2 regions of the Thioalkalivibrio sp. ALgr1 genome follow, and region 1 is predicted to be linked to the other one. Evidence: predicted binding sites of a transcription regulator. Region 1 holds the regulator's gene; the other holds the start of a gene.
What was found. The regulator FNR, encoded in region 1, switches genes on or off when oxygen is low (the NO sensors DNR and NnrR bind a similar motif). The targets are predictions, from matches to a motif close to TTGATNTANATCAA.

Region 1 (7,694 bases):
TACGGAAGCCAGCCCGCAAAGCCGCGTGCACAAAGTCCGAGGAGTCCGGCGAGAACTGGGAATCAGTGTCAAATTCGGTTGAGCCTTCCGAATACAAGACATTCCCAAAGACCTCCGCACCGTTATCAAGACGATGGGTCACCTTGGTCGCAAGCGAGGTGTTGTCGTAGCCGTCACGGTCATCGTCTCCAACGTCATCCTGCACATTGATGCCGTCGGTCTCGAAATGGCTGAGCGAGAAGCTGTAGTTCGTGTTCTCGGTTCCGCCGGCGACGCCCACACCCGTTTCCCAGGTGTTGAAGCTGCCGCCCCCGACAAACGCGTTGACCCTGGGCGGCCCCTTCTGGCCCTCGCGGGTAAAGACCTGCACCACGCCGCCAATGGCGTCGGAGCCGTAGATGCTGGTACGCGGTCCGCGCACCACTTCGACGCGCTCGATCTCCTCCGGTGGCAGGAACTGCCAGCTTGCCCCGCCACTGGTGGCCGACCCCATGCGCACGCCGTCGATCAGGAGCAGGGTGTGGTCGGAACTCGTGCCACGCGTGTAGACCGAGGTGGTCTTGCCGAAGGCACTGTTCTGGGAGGTCTCGATCCCGGCGCGGCCCTCCAGCAGGTCGGTGAACTGCTGCGGTTGCAGGCGCTCGATCTCTTCGCGGTCGATGACGGTGACCGAGGACAGGGTCTCGTCGACGGTCTGCGCGACGCGCGCGGCCGTGACCTGGACCACGTCGAGGGTGTGCGCTTCGGAATCGGCGTCCGGCGTCTCGGCGAGGACCGGGGTGGTGGCCAGCAGGATGGCCGTGGAAAGTGCTGTGCGTTTCATGTCGTCCGTGTCTCCCGGCGAGCCGCCCGCACGCCGTAAATTCGTCGGGACCACGCAGGCAGGGGGAGAGAGACACGAGGGGGACCGGGCACAGCCGCTATGCGACCAGGCCCGATCATCCGCCTCGCATGCCCGCCGCATGCCGCGCGATCATTCCCTGGCCGGTCTCCGGGCTGACGAGCGTTCCGGTGCGGCGCCTTCCCGAACGATTCCGTTCAGTGGCGTGTGCCGCGACCATCAGAGGCCGTCATGGCCTCTCGCTCGATTACCGTTGCGGGGGCAGCGTCGGATTCGTCCGCAGGCATCCAGATACCTGTAGCGGGCTCACCGAACTTCCCGTTTAACCCCTCGGCGAGACACGCCGAGGGGCACCAGAAAACGCACGAAAGCCTACACAGTTGGTCAAGAAATTACCAGACCCGGGAAATGCGCGGCGTCAGGATCGCTGGGCCTCAGCCTGCACATAACGTGCGCCGCTCTTGAGCAACCGCCCCCAGGACTTGTCCTGCAGCATGGCGTCAAATTCCGGCGACCGTTCGGCACGCAAAGCCACCGGCGCCGCCTGCGCGCCCTCCTCCACCGGATGGGCGGCCAGCATCTCCAGGCGGTCGGGATTGGCGCCATATTGCCGTACCAGGAAATCACGCATGGAGTCGGACAGCGGCAGATGGTAGATGCGCGTCAGACGCAGGGCCAGCCATTCCGCCATACGGCTGAGATCCTGACGCACCATACGCACCATCGCCGAACCCAACCCCGCCTTGGCATCCGCACTCATGCCGACGTACAGGCCTCCGAGATAGGCGGCGGGATTCGCATAGATCGCGCGCTGGATACTCGGGTTGGTCAGGTCGACCAGAGGCTCCAGAATCAGTGCGAGCTGGATGCCGATGCGCTTGGCGGTGTCCGCATCCAGTGGGTGCCCACCAAAGTAGAACAGGTCGCCCTCGCGCCGGATGCCGAGCTCGGACAGGTACTCACAGAACCGGTCGGCCAGGCGCAGCTTCTGGTCGTCCGCCAGCTCGATCACCTCCTCGCTCACGCGGATACCGCGCGCACTGCGCTTGAACCAGCTCTGCTGCCCCTTTCTCTCGACCTGCTGTCGTCGCAGCGCCTCCCAGCGCTCGACCGCGGCGGTATAGCGACTCTGCGCCTGCATGAGCTGGTCCCGCGCCGCGCGCAGGTCTTCGACATGACGCAGCGCCCGCCCCAGCAGGCGGCCTTCCGGCGAATTCACAGCGGGGCGGGACTGTTCCAGTTGCGAAAGTGCATCCAGCACCTCGCGCCCGATACCCAGAGTCGGCGAACGCAGGACCTGCGGATCCAGGCCACTGGCCGGGCTTTGCGCCAGCAACATCGCGAGCGAGCGCAGGCGACTGACCACACCCGCCTGAGCGACGCGGAAACGGTTGCCCTGATACTCCAGCCGATCCAGCGCATGCCCCAACCGCCAACCACCCGACCATTCGAAACTCAGCCGCCGGATCTGCCGCCCGTTGACCATCTCGAAGGCCAGTACAAACATGGCCTGCGTATCATCCAGTGTGCAGCGCGACAGGTCATCCGAGTCCGCCGCTGAAAACAGGCGGTCCAGAAATTGATCGATCCGCCGGACGCCATCCTCACGGGTTGGCGCGACGCCCTGAAGCCGGTCGCGCAGCGGATCCGCCAGTTCGGAGGCATCGTGGTGCAGTTTTTCCAGCGCGGCCAGACGAGCATCCGCAGTGGCATCCACCAGATCCGCGACGCGCGAGCGCAGCCCCAGCCGACGGTAGATCTCGATCTGCTCGGCCGCTGCTGCGAGGCTGGTATCGCCGGTCATCTCGCGCACCGCGACCGCGACGCCTTCCGGCGAGATATCCACCTCATGAAGCAGAACCTCGGCGGCCTTGCGTCGCCGCATGTCCGGCGCCATCTCGGCCATCGCCAGGTCGCGGGTCACGAACAGCAGGTCCGGCAAAAAGTCGATCGTATTGCGCAGCTGATCGCGTGAGCGCTCCTGCCGCTTGCCCCGCGTGGCATCGGCAATAAACCGCGCCAGCAGGCCAATCACCCCGAACAGCAGCGTGTAGACGGCAAAAAAGATGAAATTCTGGGCCGGGGCGGCGTGGCCAAAGCCCAGGAAATAGCCCCCCTGCATCGCGAGGAAGGTCACCGGGCCGGCCGCCCACAGCAGCTGCAGCATGTTGAGCGACCAGGGCACCTTGCGCGCGGTCGCCGCGACCTCGGTGATCCGGCTGCGTCCGGCCGCCTCGATCAGCACATGGTCCTGGCTCGGACTGGCGGCCTGGGGGGCCTCCTGCCGCTGTTGCCGCTTGCGAAACCTGCCAAACACGCGTCGTCCCTGCCCCCTCAGCGTTTCCGTGAAGTGTAGGGAAAACAGACCGGTTGCGGGTGCCCGGTCAGGAAAAAATGTTCAGGGAGCCAGGAAGTAGTCCGCAATCCCTACGCAGCACTGCGACCCCGGACTGCCGCCTCCCCCGGCGGCGTCGAAACCACCTTGGGCGCCTCGTCGGCATACAGATAGTCGCGGGTGAGCGGCACGGCATCCTGCTGTTTGGCCACCTGGATGTGGAACACCACCTGGCGCCACCAGCGGAAGGTCGCCTCGCAACTGGCCAGATAGAACTCCCACATGCGGCAGAAGCGCTCGTCGAAGTGGCCCACTGCCTCGGCACGGATGTTCTGGAACCGCCGATACCACTCGGCGAGCGTCTCCGCATAGTGCAGCCGCCAGAACTCGATATCGGTGGTATGCAGCGGGGTCGGCTCCAACGCCTCCATCACCTCGGACAGTGCCGGGGTATAACCGCCAGGGAAGATGTACTTGCTCAGCCAGGGGTTGGTGGTCCCCGGAGGCCCCTGGCGGCCAATCGTGTGCAGGACGGCCACGCCATCGTCCTTGAGCAGGTCGTTCACCCGCTGGAAGAACGTGCCGTAATTGGGCACGCCGACATGCTCAAACATGCCGACACTGACGATCCGGTCGTACTGGTCGTCGTGTTCGCGGTAGTCCTGATAGAAAAAGCGCACGCGATCGTCCAGCCCGCGGCGCTTCGCCTCGGCCTGGGCCACTCGCAGCTGCTCCCGGGACAGGGTGATTCCGTCCACCTGGACATCGGCGTTCTCGGCCAGGTGAAAGGCCAGCCCACCCCAGCCGCAGCCGATATCCAGCACCCGCTGACCGGGCTCCAGCACCAGCTTCTTGCGCAGCATCGCGCACTTGGCCTGCTGGGCCTCCTCCAGGGTCATGTCCGGGCGCTCGAAATAGGCACAGCTGTAGAACATGCCTTCGTCGAGAAAACGGCGGAACAGCCACTCGTCCACGTCGTAATGATGGGAGATGTTCTGGTAGCTGCGCGCGATACGGTTGCCCTGCTCGAGGACCGCGCGAAACATGCACACCAGCGGGTGCACACGACGCTGGAATCTGGGCGCGAAGTTGCGCATGGCCACATCCAGAAACACCCGGATGCCCTCGGGACCCGGCGACCAGAGCCCGTCCATATAGGTTTCGCCCAGCTGAAACCCGGGATCTCGCGCGATGCGCTTGAGGGCCGCCCGATCATGGACCTGCAGCGTGATCTCGGGTGCCCCCTGCCCGAAACGGCGCTCGCTCCCGTCCGGCTCGCGCAGGATCAGCGTGCCGTGGTGCATGTATTCGTTCAGCATCCGTTCGATCATTGCGTCCCTTCCCATGCGAATCGCCTGCTATATTAAACAGAGTCTAGATATCGCACTCGCTCCGCCGCAAGCCTCTGAATTGGCTGATCCCTGCCACTCCAAAAGGTTCCACACTCACAATACCGGAATTCCTCATACGGGCAACCTCTATACGGGGGCCTCACACACCTTCCCTCACGGGGGCCTCACACACCTTCCCTCACGGGGGCCTCACACACCTTCCCTCACCGATGGCAAAACCGCTAACCTGAGCACATGACACTGCGCCCGACCCAAGCCTGCGAACACTGCACCCTGCGCCAGCTCTGTCTGCCGATGGGGCTGCCACAAAACGAACTCTGGCAACTCGACGAGATCGTGCAGCAACGCCGTCCGATCGAAAAGGGGGCCTTGCTGTTCGGCATGGGCGAGCGCTTCGACACCCTGTTTGCCGTACGCACCGGGGCGTTGAAGACCGTTCTGATCGGCGACGACGGTACCGAGCAAATCACCGGCTTCGCCCTCGCAGGCGATCTGCTGGGGCTGGATGCGATCCACTCCAGAAAACATCCGGTCAGCGCGGTCGCCCTCGAATCCACCAGTGTCTGCGCAGTCCCGTACACCCATGTGGACGACCTCGCCGGCAGGCTTCCGACATTCCGCCAGCACATGATGAACGTGATGAGCCAGGGGCTGGCTCAGGACGAAAGCCTGCATGCCCTGCTCGGGCAGCGCACGGCGGAGCAGCGCCTGGCCACATTCCTCGTCACCCTGTCGGAGCGGCATCGTGCACGGGGCCTGTCCACCGAGCGCTTCTACCTCCCGATGTCGCGCGCCGACATCGCGAACCACCTGGGGCTGACTCAGGAGACCATCAGCCGCCTGTTCACACAGCTGCGCAACCAGGGGGTAATCAACCTGCACACCCGGGATCTCGAGATCCTCGAGCCGACGACCCTGCGCAGCACCGCCGGCGTGACCTTTACGCCCGCCGCCAGTAGTGCCTGAGGCCGCCCGGCCACACGACTTCGACTGCTTCTGGGATTTCGCCCTGCGGATATGGGCCTGCGCCCCCGCACGGAAACGCCTGCTGAACTGGCAGGACGCCCATGAGGTCGATGCCATCCTCGCCCTGTTCGCCCTGTGGTACCCACGGCGAGTACACACACACGACTGGCAGGCGCTGATGCAGGCCGCCGCGCGCTGGCGCGAGCAAACCACCTCGCGCGTGCGCGCCCTGCGCCGCCGTCTCAAGCCCAACAGCCCCGATGAGCGACAACGCCAAGCCCTGTACGACGCCGTGAAAGGGCTGGAGCTGGCTTGCGAGCGCACGGCTGCGATGCGACTGTGTCAGCGCACGCAGGCGCTGGGCAATCCCGCTGCGACCCCCGATCTTGCGCGGCGTTTACACCTGCTGTTTCCCACCCTTCCCATGACCGAGATCCTGGACGGATTACCCGAACTTACACACGTCGGCTGCACATAGCAGAGGTTCGGGCTATCCTCCCGACACATTTTCTACAGGCAAGCGGCATGTCGGACGATCTGCGCAATCAGCTCCTGAAGGCCGGACTGGTGGACGAAAAACAGGTGCGCAAGGCCAAGAGCCAGAAGCACAAGGCCCAGAAGACACAACCGAAAAAGAAAAAGGGCAAGCCCGCCGACGCCGAGGCTAGCGCCGCTGCGGCTCGTCAAGCCGAGCAGGCCCAACGCTCGCGGGAGAAGAACCAGGAACGGCAGGAAAAGGCCGAACGCCGCGCGCGCCGGGCGCAGATTCGCGAGCTGGTGAACCAGCACCTGGCCCCGATCCCCACTGGCGACGCCGCGATCGACTATCACTTCCAGTTCGACGGACAGGTCCGCCACCTGCCGGTGACCGAGGACACCCGCAAGCGCCTGGTCGACGGCCGCGCGGCGCTGGCCGGCCTGGAGCTGCACCCGAGCAAGGGGTTCCGCGTAATCCCGCGCGATATAGCGGACAAGATCCGCGAGCGGGATGCCGAATGGCCGCTGGTTATCCCGGCCGAGGAAAGCGGCGGTTCCGAGCCCGGTCCCGACGACCCGTACAAGGACTACGTCGTCCCCGACGACCTCATGTGGTAACGCCTCGCTCGGGGCTCACGCCTTGCCGGCATCGCCCCCGGCCTGGGCGGTGGGGAGTTCGGCGAAATGCTCGCGCGCACGGGCAACCAGCTGGGCCGGCAGCCCGTTCTTCTCGGCAATCGTAAGACCAAAGGACACACCCGGCTCGCCAATCAGCAGCCGGTAGGTCGGGGACAGCGTCTCGGCATCGAACTGCATCGAGGCGTTCACGATGCCCGCGTGCTGGGCGGCATAGTCCTTCAGGGGCGCCAGGTGGGTATTCACAATCCCGCGCGTGCCACGCGCACGCAACTCGTCCAGCATCGCCATCGCCAGTGCCGCGCCCTCGTCGGGGTCGGTGCCCGTACCCAGCTCGTCCAGCAGGATCAGGGTCTCCGACCCCGCGTGATCAAGAATCCGCTTCAGAACCTCCACATGGCCGGCAAACGTGGACAGGTGGTGGAACAGGCTTTGATGGTCGCCGACATCGACCATCACCTGATCGAAGCGCCCGATGCGGCAGTCCTGCTCGGCCGGGATATGCAGCCCGCACCAGGCCATGGTGACCAGCAGCCCGAGCGTCTTCAGCGCGACCGTCTTGCCGCCGGTATTCGGCCCGGTGATCAGCAACAGGGGCTGCTCGCCATCCAGCCGGATCGACAGCGGCACCGGCTGCGGCCCGTTGCCCTCGGCGAACTGCAACAACAGCAGCGGGTGGTAGGCCTCGATCAGTTCCACCCCGGCCTCCGCCTCCAACCGCGGGGCATGGGCATTCATCTGTGCGGATAGCTGCGCGGCGGCGGATGCCAGGTCGATCCAGGTCAGTGCGGTCAGCATCAGTTCCAGCGGCTCGCCATACTGGCGCACCACGTCGGTCAGCTCGCGCAGCAGGCGCTGCTGCTCGGTATTGATCTGGCTGTTGACCGTATCCAACTGGTTGTTCAGCGGCACCGCCTCGATCGGCTCGACGATCTGGTCGCGCCCGCCCATCGCGGTGCCGCGACGCACACCCTTGACCGCATTGGCCGCCTCGCCACGCAGCACCATCACCGCGCGTTCCTGGTGCCACTGCACCTTCAGCGCGTCCTCGCCCTTTTGCGCGACATCGGAGGCCGCCAGGCGCTTT
Region 2 (7,694 bases), on a different contig from region 1:
CAATCATCAACGGCGGCGCCCGCGTACTCTGGCGCCTGCGCCAGCAGGACGACGTATTCGCCCGCCCACGCCTGCGCACCCGCGACGCCTGGATCATCCTCGCCCACAGCCTGCGCCCCCGCCGCCGCAGGCGTAACACAAGCTAGACGACCTTGGAGTAGCGGCGCTGCGCTTCGCGGTTCAGGTAGGCGTCGAAGGCCATGGCGATGTTGCGGAGCAGGAGCCGGCCGCGTGGCTGGACCTCCAGGCAGTCGCTGCCGATGGTGACGAGGCCGTCGGCCTCCATCTCGGCCAGACGGTCCAGGGCATCGCCAAAGGTCTCCCGGAAGTCGATGCCGAATGCGGCCTCGATGCCGCCGAAATCGACCCTCGAGTGACACATCAACTCGCTGATCACGGCGCGCCGCAGGCGGTCATCCGCGCTCAGCTCCAGGCCGCGGAACACGGGCAGCCGGCCGGATGCCAGCCGTTCCTGATAGGCATCGACCTCGCGCAGATTCTGGCTGTAGCTGTCCCCGACCTTGCCAATGGCGGTCGGCCCCAGTGCCACGAGGTCGTACTCCGCGCGCGTCGAGTAGCCCTGGAAGTTTCGCTGCAGTGTGCCCGCGCGCTGGGCGATCGCGAGTTCGTCATCGGGCAGCGCAAAGTGATCCATGCCGATGTACACATACCCCGCGTCGGTCAGTCGCTGGATGGTCATCTCAAGGATCGCGAGCCGCTCCGTGGCCGGCGGGAGGTCGCCGTCGCGGATCTGGCGCTGCGTCTTGAACAGCTCCGGCAGGTGCGCGTAGTTGTACACGGCCAGCCGTTCCGGGCGCAGTTCCAGCACGCGGTCCAGTGTCGCGGAGAACGTGTCGACCGTCTGCAGGGGCAGCCCGTAGATCAGGTCCAGGTTGGTGGAGGTAAAGCCTTGCTCGCGCGCCTGGCGTACCGCCTGCTCGGTGACCTCGAACGGCTGGATGCGGTTGACGGCCTTCTGCACGGCCGGATCGACATCCTGCACCCCGACACTGATGCGGTTGAAGCCCAGCGACGCCAGGAGCGGCAGGGTGCCGGGGCGTACGGCACGGGGATCAATCTCGATCGAGAATTCCCGCTCCGGACCGGTCTCCAGCGTGAAATGCCGGCCCAGGGCCTTCATGACCCGGGTCAGGTCCTCGTCGGACAGATACGTCGGCGTCCCGCCCCCGAAGTGCAGCTGGCGCACCGGCCGATCGCGATCGAACAGCCCGCCCTGCAGGGCGATCTCCTGCTCCAACGAGTCGAGATAGCTCGTCGCGCGCCGATAATTGCCGGTAATCACCTTGTTGCAGGCACAGTAGAAACACACCGTGTCGCAGAAGGGCACGTGGACGTAGAGCGACAACGGGCGCGCTGCACCTTCGGCATTCGTCGCCCGCGCCACCCGCGCATAGGCCTGCGCGTCAAACCCCTCATGGAACTGCGGAGCCGTTGGGTAGGACGTATAACGAGGCCCGCTCACGTCATAGCGGCGCAGCACCTCGGGATCGAATACCAGACGTTGTTCCATACGACTCTCCGCAACGGGAGGGCGGGCCCTTGCGCCACCCTGACACCCCCACCCTACGCGGCCTCCAGCCGGGTACGGTTGATGTATGTCAAACGTGGCTTCGATCACCGCCGCCATCCGCATCCCGGCCCTGCTGTGCTAGCCTTGCCGTCCCAAGACGGAACCCCGATCCCGAGCGCGTATGTCCCCCGACGAATATTGCGAGGAGAAGGCCGCGAAGAGCGGCTCCAGCTTCTACTACGCATTCCGGTTCCTGGAGCCCGACCGGCGCCGTGCGATCACCGCGCTGTACGCGTTCTGCCGCGAGGTGGACGACATCGTCGACGAGGTCAGCGAGGAGAGCGTGGCGCGCACCAAGCTCCAGTGGTGGCGCGAGGAGATCGAGCGTCTGTTCGACCATCAGCCGCGCCACCCGATCACCCAGGCCCTGCAACCGCATCTGGCGCCGTTCGATCTCAGCCGCGAGTATTTCGACGAGATCATCGACGGCATGCAGATGGATCTCGACTACGACAGCTATCCCGACTTCACCACGCTGTCGCTGTACTGCTACCGCGCGGCCAGTGTGGTCGGGATCCTGTCCGCCCATATCTTCGGCTTCTCGGACCGGCGCACGCTGAAATACGCGCATGACCTGGGGATGGCCCTGCAGCTGACCAACATCCTGCGCGACGTCCACGAAGACGCGATGCGCGGCCGGGTCTACATCCCGCTGGACGAGCTGAAAAAGCACGGCGTAAAGCCCGAGGAATTCCAGCTTAACGTTACAGACGACCGCCACCGCGCCCTGTTCGCCGAGCAGGCCGAACGGGCCCGCCGCTACTATCAGCGCGCGGAGGAGCACCTGCCCGCCGAGGACCGCTACGCCCAGCGCCCGGGCCTGATCATGGCCGCGATCTACCGCACCCTGCTCGACGAGATCCAGGACGATGGCTATCGCGTGCTGGAGCACCGCGTGCGGCTGACCCCGATCCGCAAGCTCTGGATCGCCTGGCGCACTGCGCGCCGACTGAAGCGCGACTACCGCCGCGCGGGCTGACCGGCCCGCCCCATGGCTGCCGTTCCCGCATCGCATCCGGTCGTCGTGCTCGGCGCCGGCTGGGCCGGTCTGACCGCCGCGCTGACCCTGGCCCGGGCCGGCATCGCGGTCCACCTGATCGAGGCCGCCGCCACCGCGGGCGGGCGGGCCCGCAGCCTGAACCGCGATGGCGCCGAACTGGACAACGGCCAGCACGTGCTGGTCGGCGCCTGTCACGCCACCCTGGAACAACTGCGCTCGGTCGGCACCGACCCGGAGCGCGCCTTTGCGGCCCTGCCGTTCGGACTGCGCATGCATGCGCCGGGCCGCCCTCATCCGGCCTTTGGCCTGGAGCCCCGGTCGCCACGCCTGCCCGCCCTCGCCAGGGGCCTGTGGCAAAGCCTCGCGGGCACCGCGCTGCACAGGCGCCTCCCGGCCCTTTTGGGGGCGGCCTCGATCCTGCATCGGCCGCTGGACGAGGACCTCGACGTACTCGAATGGCTGCAGGCGCGGCATCAGCCGGACACGCTGATCCGCCAGCTCTGGGAACCGCTGTGCCTCGCAGTCATGAACACGCCGACCCGCAGCGCCTCGGCACAGATCTTCCAGAACGTGCTGCGTCTGGCCCTCAACCACGGGCCGGACGACGCCCGGCTGCTCATCCCGACCCGGCCACTGGGATCGCTGTACCCGGAACCGGCCCTGCGCGAACTGCGCGAACGCGGCGCCACGATCGAGACCGGGCGGCGCATTGTGGCCATCGAATCCGGGGGCACGGAGGCCCGCTACCAGCTCCGCGACCGCAACCATCGCGTCACCCATGCCAACGCGGTGATCCTCGCCACCGCGCCCAGCGCGGCTGCCCGACTCCTGCCCGAGGCCCCCGAGCTGCAACCCCACCATCGGGCCCTGGTGGCCATGGGCGAGCGCAGCATCTGCACGGTGTACCTGCGCTACCCCGGCCCGATCCTGGAACGCCCGCCGCTACAGGGGCTCATCGACCAGCACGGACAATGGCTCATTCCCCGCCGGGTGGCCGGCGAGCCGCACTGGCTGGCCGTCGTGATCTCCACCGCGGACGACCTGCCGGCGATGACGGCGGAGGAGCGCTGGCGTCGCGTCGCGGAAGAACTGGAACGGACCTTCCCCGAACTGGGAATCCCCCAGACCGGTCATGTCGTGTGCGAGAGACGCGCCACGATCGATGCCCGCGTCGATCTGGACGCACTGCGCCCGGTGGCCGGCACCCCCTGGCCCGGACTGTTCCTGGCTGGCGACTATGTGACGCCGGGCCTGCCCTCGACCCTCGAAGCCGCCGTGCGGTCTGGATTAGAATCAGCCCACAAGCTACTGGAGACGCTGCCTTGACCGATCTCGACATCCCCGCCCTGCTGGACTATCGCCCGGAACCGGGCGCCTTCAACGACCGCGTGGTCCTGGTGACCGGCGCGGCCGCGGGCATCGGACGTGCGATCGCGCAGGCCTGCGCGGCGGCAGGCGCGGTCGTCGTGCTGCTGGACAAGGACATCAAGGGGCTGGAGAAGACCTACGACCTGATCGAGCAGGAAGGCCACCCGCAGCCGGCGATCTATCCGCTCAACCTGGAGGGCGCCACGGTCAAGGACTACGGCGACCTCGCCGAGAACATCCGCGACTCCCTCGGGCGCCTGGACGGGCTGGTGCTGCACGCCGGCTGGGCCGGGACGCTGACGCCGATGAAGGGATACGACCCCGAGCTGTGGTTCAAGGTCATCAACAGCAACCTGCACGGCCCGTTCTTCCTCTCTCAGGCCGTGCTCCCGCTGCTGGAAGACAGCCCGCACGGCAGCCTGGTCGTTTCCACCCAGGACTGCCGCAAGGCCTTCTGGGGTGCGTTCGGCATGGCCAAGGCCGCGCAGGACGCGATGATCGACATCCTCGCGCGCGAGCACCGCAACGAGAAGCACTTCATCCATGTGAACGGCATCGATACCGGCCCCGTGCGCTCGCGCTTCCGCGCCGGCCACTACCCCGCCGAGAACGCCGAGAAACTACCGCGCCCGGAAGACGTCGTCGGCCCGTACCTCTACCTCCTCGACACCACCGACCCGGAACACACCGGCCTGCACCTGTCGCTGGAAGGCCACGTACCCGAGCCGGCACCCCGCCCGCACCGCCAGCCCCAGGAGGGCTAACCACCGCCCCTGACAACCCGGGGCGCCCCCCCTGTAGGAGGCCAGCCCTCTGGCCGATTGGATGCCGGACAGACCCCATCGGCCAGAGGGCTGGCCTCCTACAAGACATTGCTTCTCCCGGCGCCCCAACAACCGTGCAGCGGCTATCCGGGATGCCAGGGAGGCAGAGCAACACGATGACTAGGACCGCGGGTCATGGCGGCAGGATGGCAAGGGTGGACACCCCCAACGGCCAGAATAAGCGCATTTCCCCGGCCCGGCCATCACCCCCTGTAGGAGGCCAGCCCCCTGGCCGATCGGGTGTCGGACATGCCCCATCGGCCAGAGGGCTGGCCTCCTACGCAATTCAGGTAGCGGAGGTGGAGCTCTACGGACGCTGCGGGCGGCGCTTGCCCGGGCGGGATTTGGCCCGGGGCGGGCCCTTCTTCGGCCCGGGCCCGGCCGGGCGGGCGGCGGTCTCCACGCCCTTGTGCTGGGTCTGGAAGGTCTGGCCGCGTTTCTGCAGGGCCTTGCCGCCGCGGGTCACACGGCCGCCGGTGGCCGCCCTCGCACCACCGGTGCCCTTGCCGGTGCCGGCGGGCTGCCAGGTGGGGATCAGGTGTTGCTTGCCATTGCCGATCAGATCCGCGCGGCCCATGCGCTTGAGCGCATCGCGCAGCAGCGGCCAGTTGTTCGGATCGTGGTAGCGCAGGAACGCCTTGTGCAGGCGCCGCGCCCGTGCGCCGCGCGCGACCGGCACCCGGTCCCCCGCCTTGCGCTTGATGCCGCGCAACGGGTCCCGCCCGGAGTGCCACATTGCGGTCGCGAGCGCCATCGGGCTGGGCAGGAAGGCCTGCACCTGGTCGGCGCGGAAGTTGTGCCGCTTGAGCCACAGCGCGAGGTTCAGCATGTCCTCGTCCGACGTGCCCGGGTGCGCGGCGATGAAATACGGGATCAGGTACTGCTCCTTGCCCGCCTGCTTCGAGTATTTCTCGAACATCGCCTTGAAGCGGTCGTAGGCGCCCATGCCCGGCTTCATCATGCGAGAAAGCGGCCCGGATTCCGTATGTTCCGGCGCAATCTTCAGGTAACCTCCCACATGATGGGTAACCAGTTCCTTCACGTACTCCGGTGATTCCACGGCCAGGTCGTAGCGCAGGCCCGAGGCAATCAGGATCTTCTTGATCCCGGGCAGCGCCCGTGCCTTGCGGTAGAGGTTCACCAGCGGCGTGTGGTCGGTATCGAGGTTCTTGCAGATCCCGGGATAGACACAGGACAGCCGGCGGCAGCTGCGCTCGATCTCCGGGTCCTTGCAGGCCAGACGGTACATGTTCGCGGTCGGCCCGCCGAGATCGGAGACCACGCCAGTAAAGCCGTCGACCTTGTCGCGGATCTCCTCGATCTCCTTGAGCACGCTCTCCTCGGAGCGGCTCTGGATGATGCGGCCCTCGTGCTCGGTGATCGAGCAGAACGTACAGCCGCCAAAGCAGCCCCGCATGATGTTCACCGAGAAGCGGATCATCTCCCAGGCCGGGATACGCGCATCGCCATAAGAGGGATGCGGCGCACGCGCATACGGCAGGTCGAACACCGCATCCATCTCCGCGGTGGTCAGCGGGATCGGCGGCGGGTTCAGCCAGACCTCCTTGTCGCCATGGCGCTGGACGATGGCGCGGGCATTGCCCGGGTTGGTCTCCAGATGCAGCACGCGGGAGGCATGGGCGTACAGCACAGAATCGCCCTTGACCTGTTCAAAGGCCGGGATGCGGATGACCGTCTGGTCTCGCGGGGTCCCGCGCGGGATGTCGCGGTGGAAGCGAACGACCTGAGCGCCCCCCTCCTCGGCGGCACCTTTCGATTCCTGCTTCGTGTCGGCCTCGGCACAGGTCGACGGCGAGACCATCGCGTAGGGGTCGGGGTTGGAATCCACCGGGCCCGGGGTATCCACTTCGCTGGAGTCCAGCTCCACATAGCCGCCCGGCACCGCATCGCGCAGGAACGCCGTACCCCGCAGGTCGGTGATCTCCCGCGGGTGCTCGCCGGCGGCCACGCGATGGGCCAGCTCGACCAGGGCGCGCTCGGCATTGCCGAACAGCAGGATGTCGGCACGCGCATCCAGCAGCACCGAGCGGCGCACCTTGTCCTGCCAGTAGTCGTAGTGGGCGATGCGGCGCAGGCTCGCCTCGATGCCGCCGGCGGCCACCGGCACGTCCTTGTACGCCTCGCGGGCGCGCTGGGCGTAGACAATCACGGCACGGTCCGGCCGGTGGCCGTGTACATCCCCGGGGGTATAGGCGTCGTTGGAGCGGATCTTCCGGTCAGCCGTGTAGTGGTTGACCATCGAGTCCATGTTGCCGGCAGTGACGCCGAAGAACAGATTGGGGCGGCCCAGCGCGCGAAACGGCTCGGCGGAGGTCCAGTCCGGCTGCGCGATGATGCCGACGCGAAAGCCCTGTGCCTCCAGCAGCCGCCCGATGATCGCCATGCCGAAGCTCGGGTGGTCAACATAGGCGTCCCCCGTGACCAGCACGATGTCGCAGCTGTCCCAGCCGAGGTCGTCCATCTCCTCGCGGGTGGTCGGCAGAAACGGGGCCGTACCGAAGCGCTTGGCCCAATAGGGCTTGTGCGCAAACAGCGAAGGCGGGAAATCAGGGACAGCGGACATGGGCTCGGGCTCCCGGCGCGGGGCCGGTGGATTCAAACCCGCGCATTACACGCCGGAAACGCCGCCAAATCAAACGGCCCCGGCGCTTGCGGGGCCGAAATCTCATCGAGTACGGCCAGCCTCAGTAAAGCTTTACAAACAGATCAATCGCCGGCTGCATCGCACCGCGCCAGCGCTGTTCCAGATCCGGCTCCCAGCGCGGATCGATCTCGGCAGCCGTGCGCACCATGCAGTCCAGCCAGATCGGGTACAGATCCGGCTCCACGGGTACACGCCCTTCGCGGGAATGGACCTGGCCCATGCGCTCCATGGTGGAAGCCACGAAGC

Region 2: hemN (oxygen-independent coproporphyrinogen III oxidase) is a predicted target of FNR. The motif match lies at 1,610-1,623, and genes of this name have one in related genera.

The regions. Positions count from the first base shown of each region.
Region 1 covers NZ_KB905133.1:337,450-345,143, forward strand. Annotated here, with positions in the region: gene F466_RS0105970 (TonB-dependent receptor domain-containing protein) at 1-823, opposite strand, end outside; cobalamin riboswitch at 965-1,214, opposite strand; gene F466_RS0105975 (hypothetical protein) at 1,260-3,158, opposite strand; gene F466_RS0105980 (cyclopropane-fatty-acyl-phospholipid synthase family protein) at 3,269-4,507, opposite strand; gene fnr (fumarate/nitrate reduction transcriptional regulator Fnr) at 4,763-5,494, shown strand; gene F466_RS0105990 (TIGR02444 family protein) at 5,487-5,972, shown strand; gene F466_RS0105995 (DUF2058 domain-containing protein) at 6,020-6,589, shown strand; gene F466_RS0106000 (DNA mismatch repair protein MutS) at 6,605-7,694, opposite strand, start outside.
Region 2 covers NZ_KB905137.1:81,510-89,203, forward strand. Annotated here, with positions in the region: gene hpnC (squalene synthase HpnC) at 1-146, shown strand, start outside; gene hemN (oxygen-independent coproporphyrinogen III oxidase) at 143-1,531, opposite strand; gene hpnD (presqualene diphosphate synthase HpnD) at 1,713-2,570, shown strand; gene hpnE (hydroxysqualene dehydroxylase HpnE) at 2,583-3,917, shown strand; gene F466_RS0112235 (SDR family NAD(P)-dependent oxidoreductase) at 3,914-4,723, shown strand; gene F466_RS0112240 (YgiQ family radical SAM protein) at 5,091-7,367, opposite strand; gene F466_RS0112245 (globin) at 7,489-7,694, opposite strand, start outside.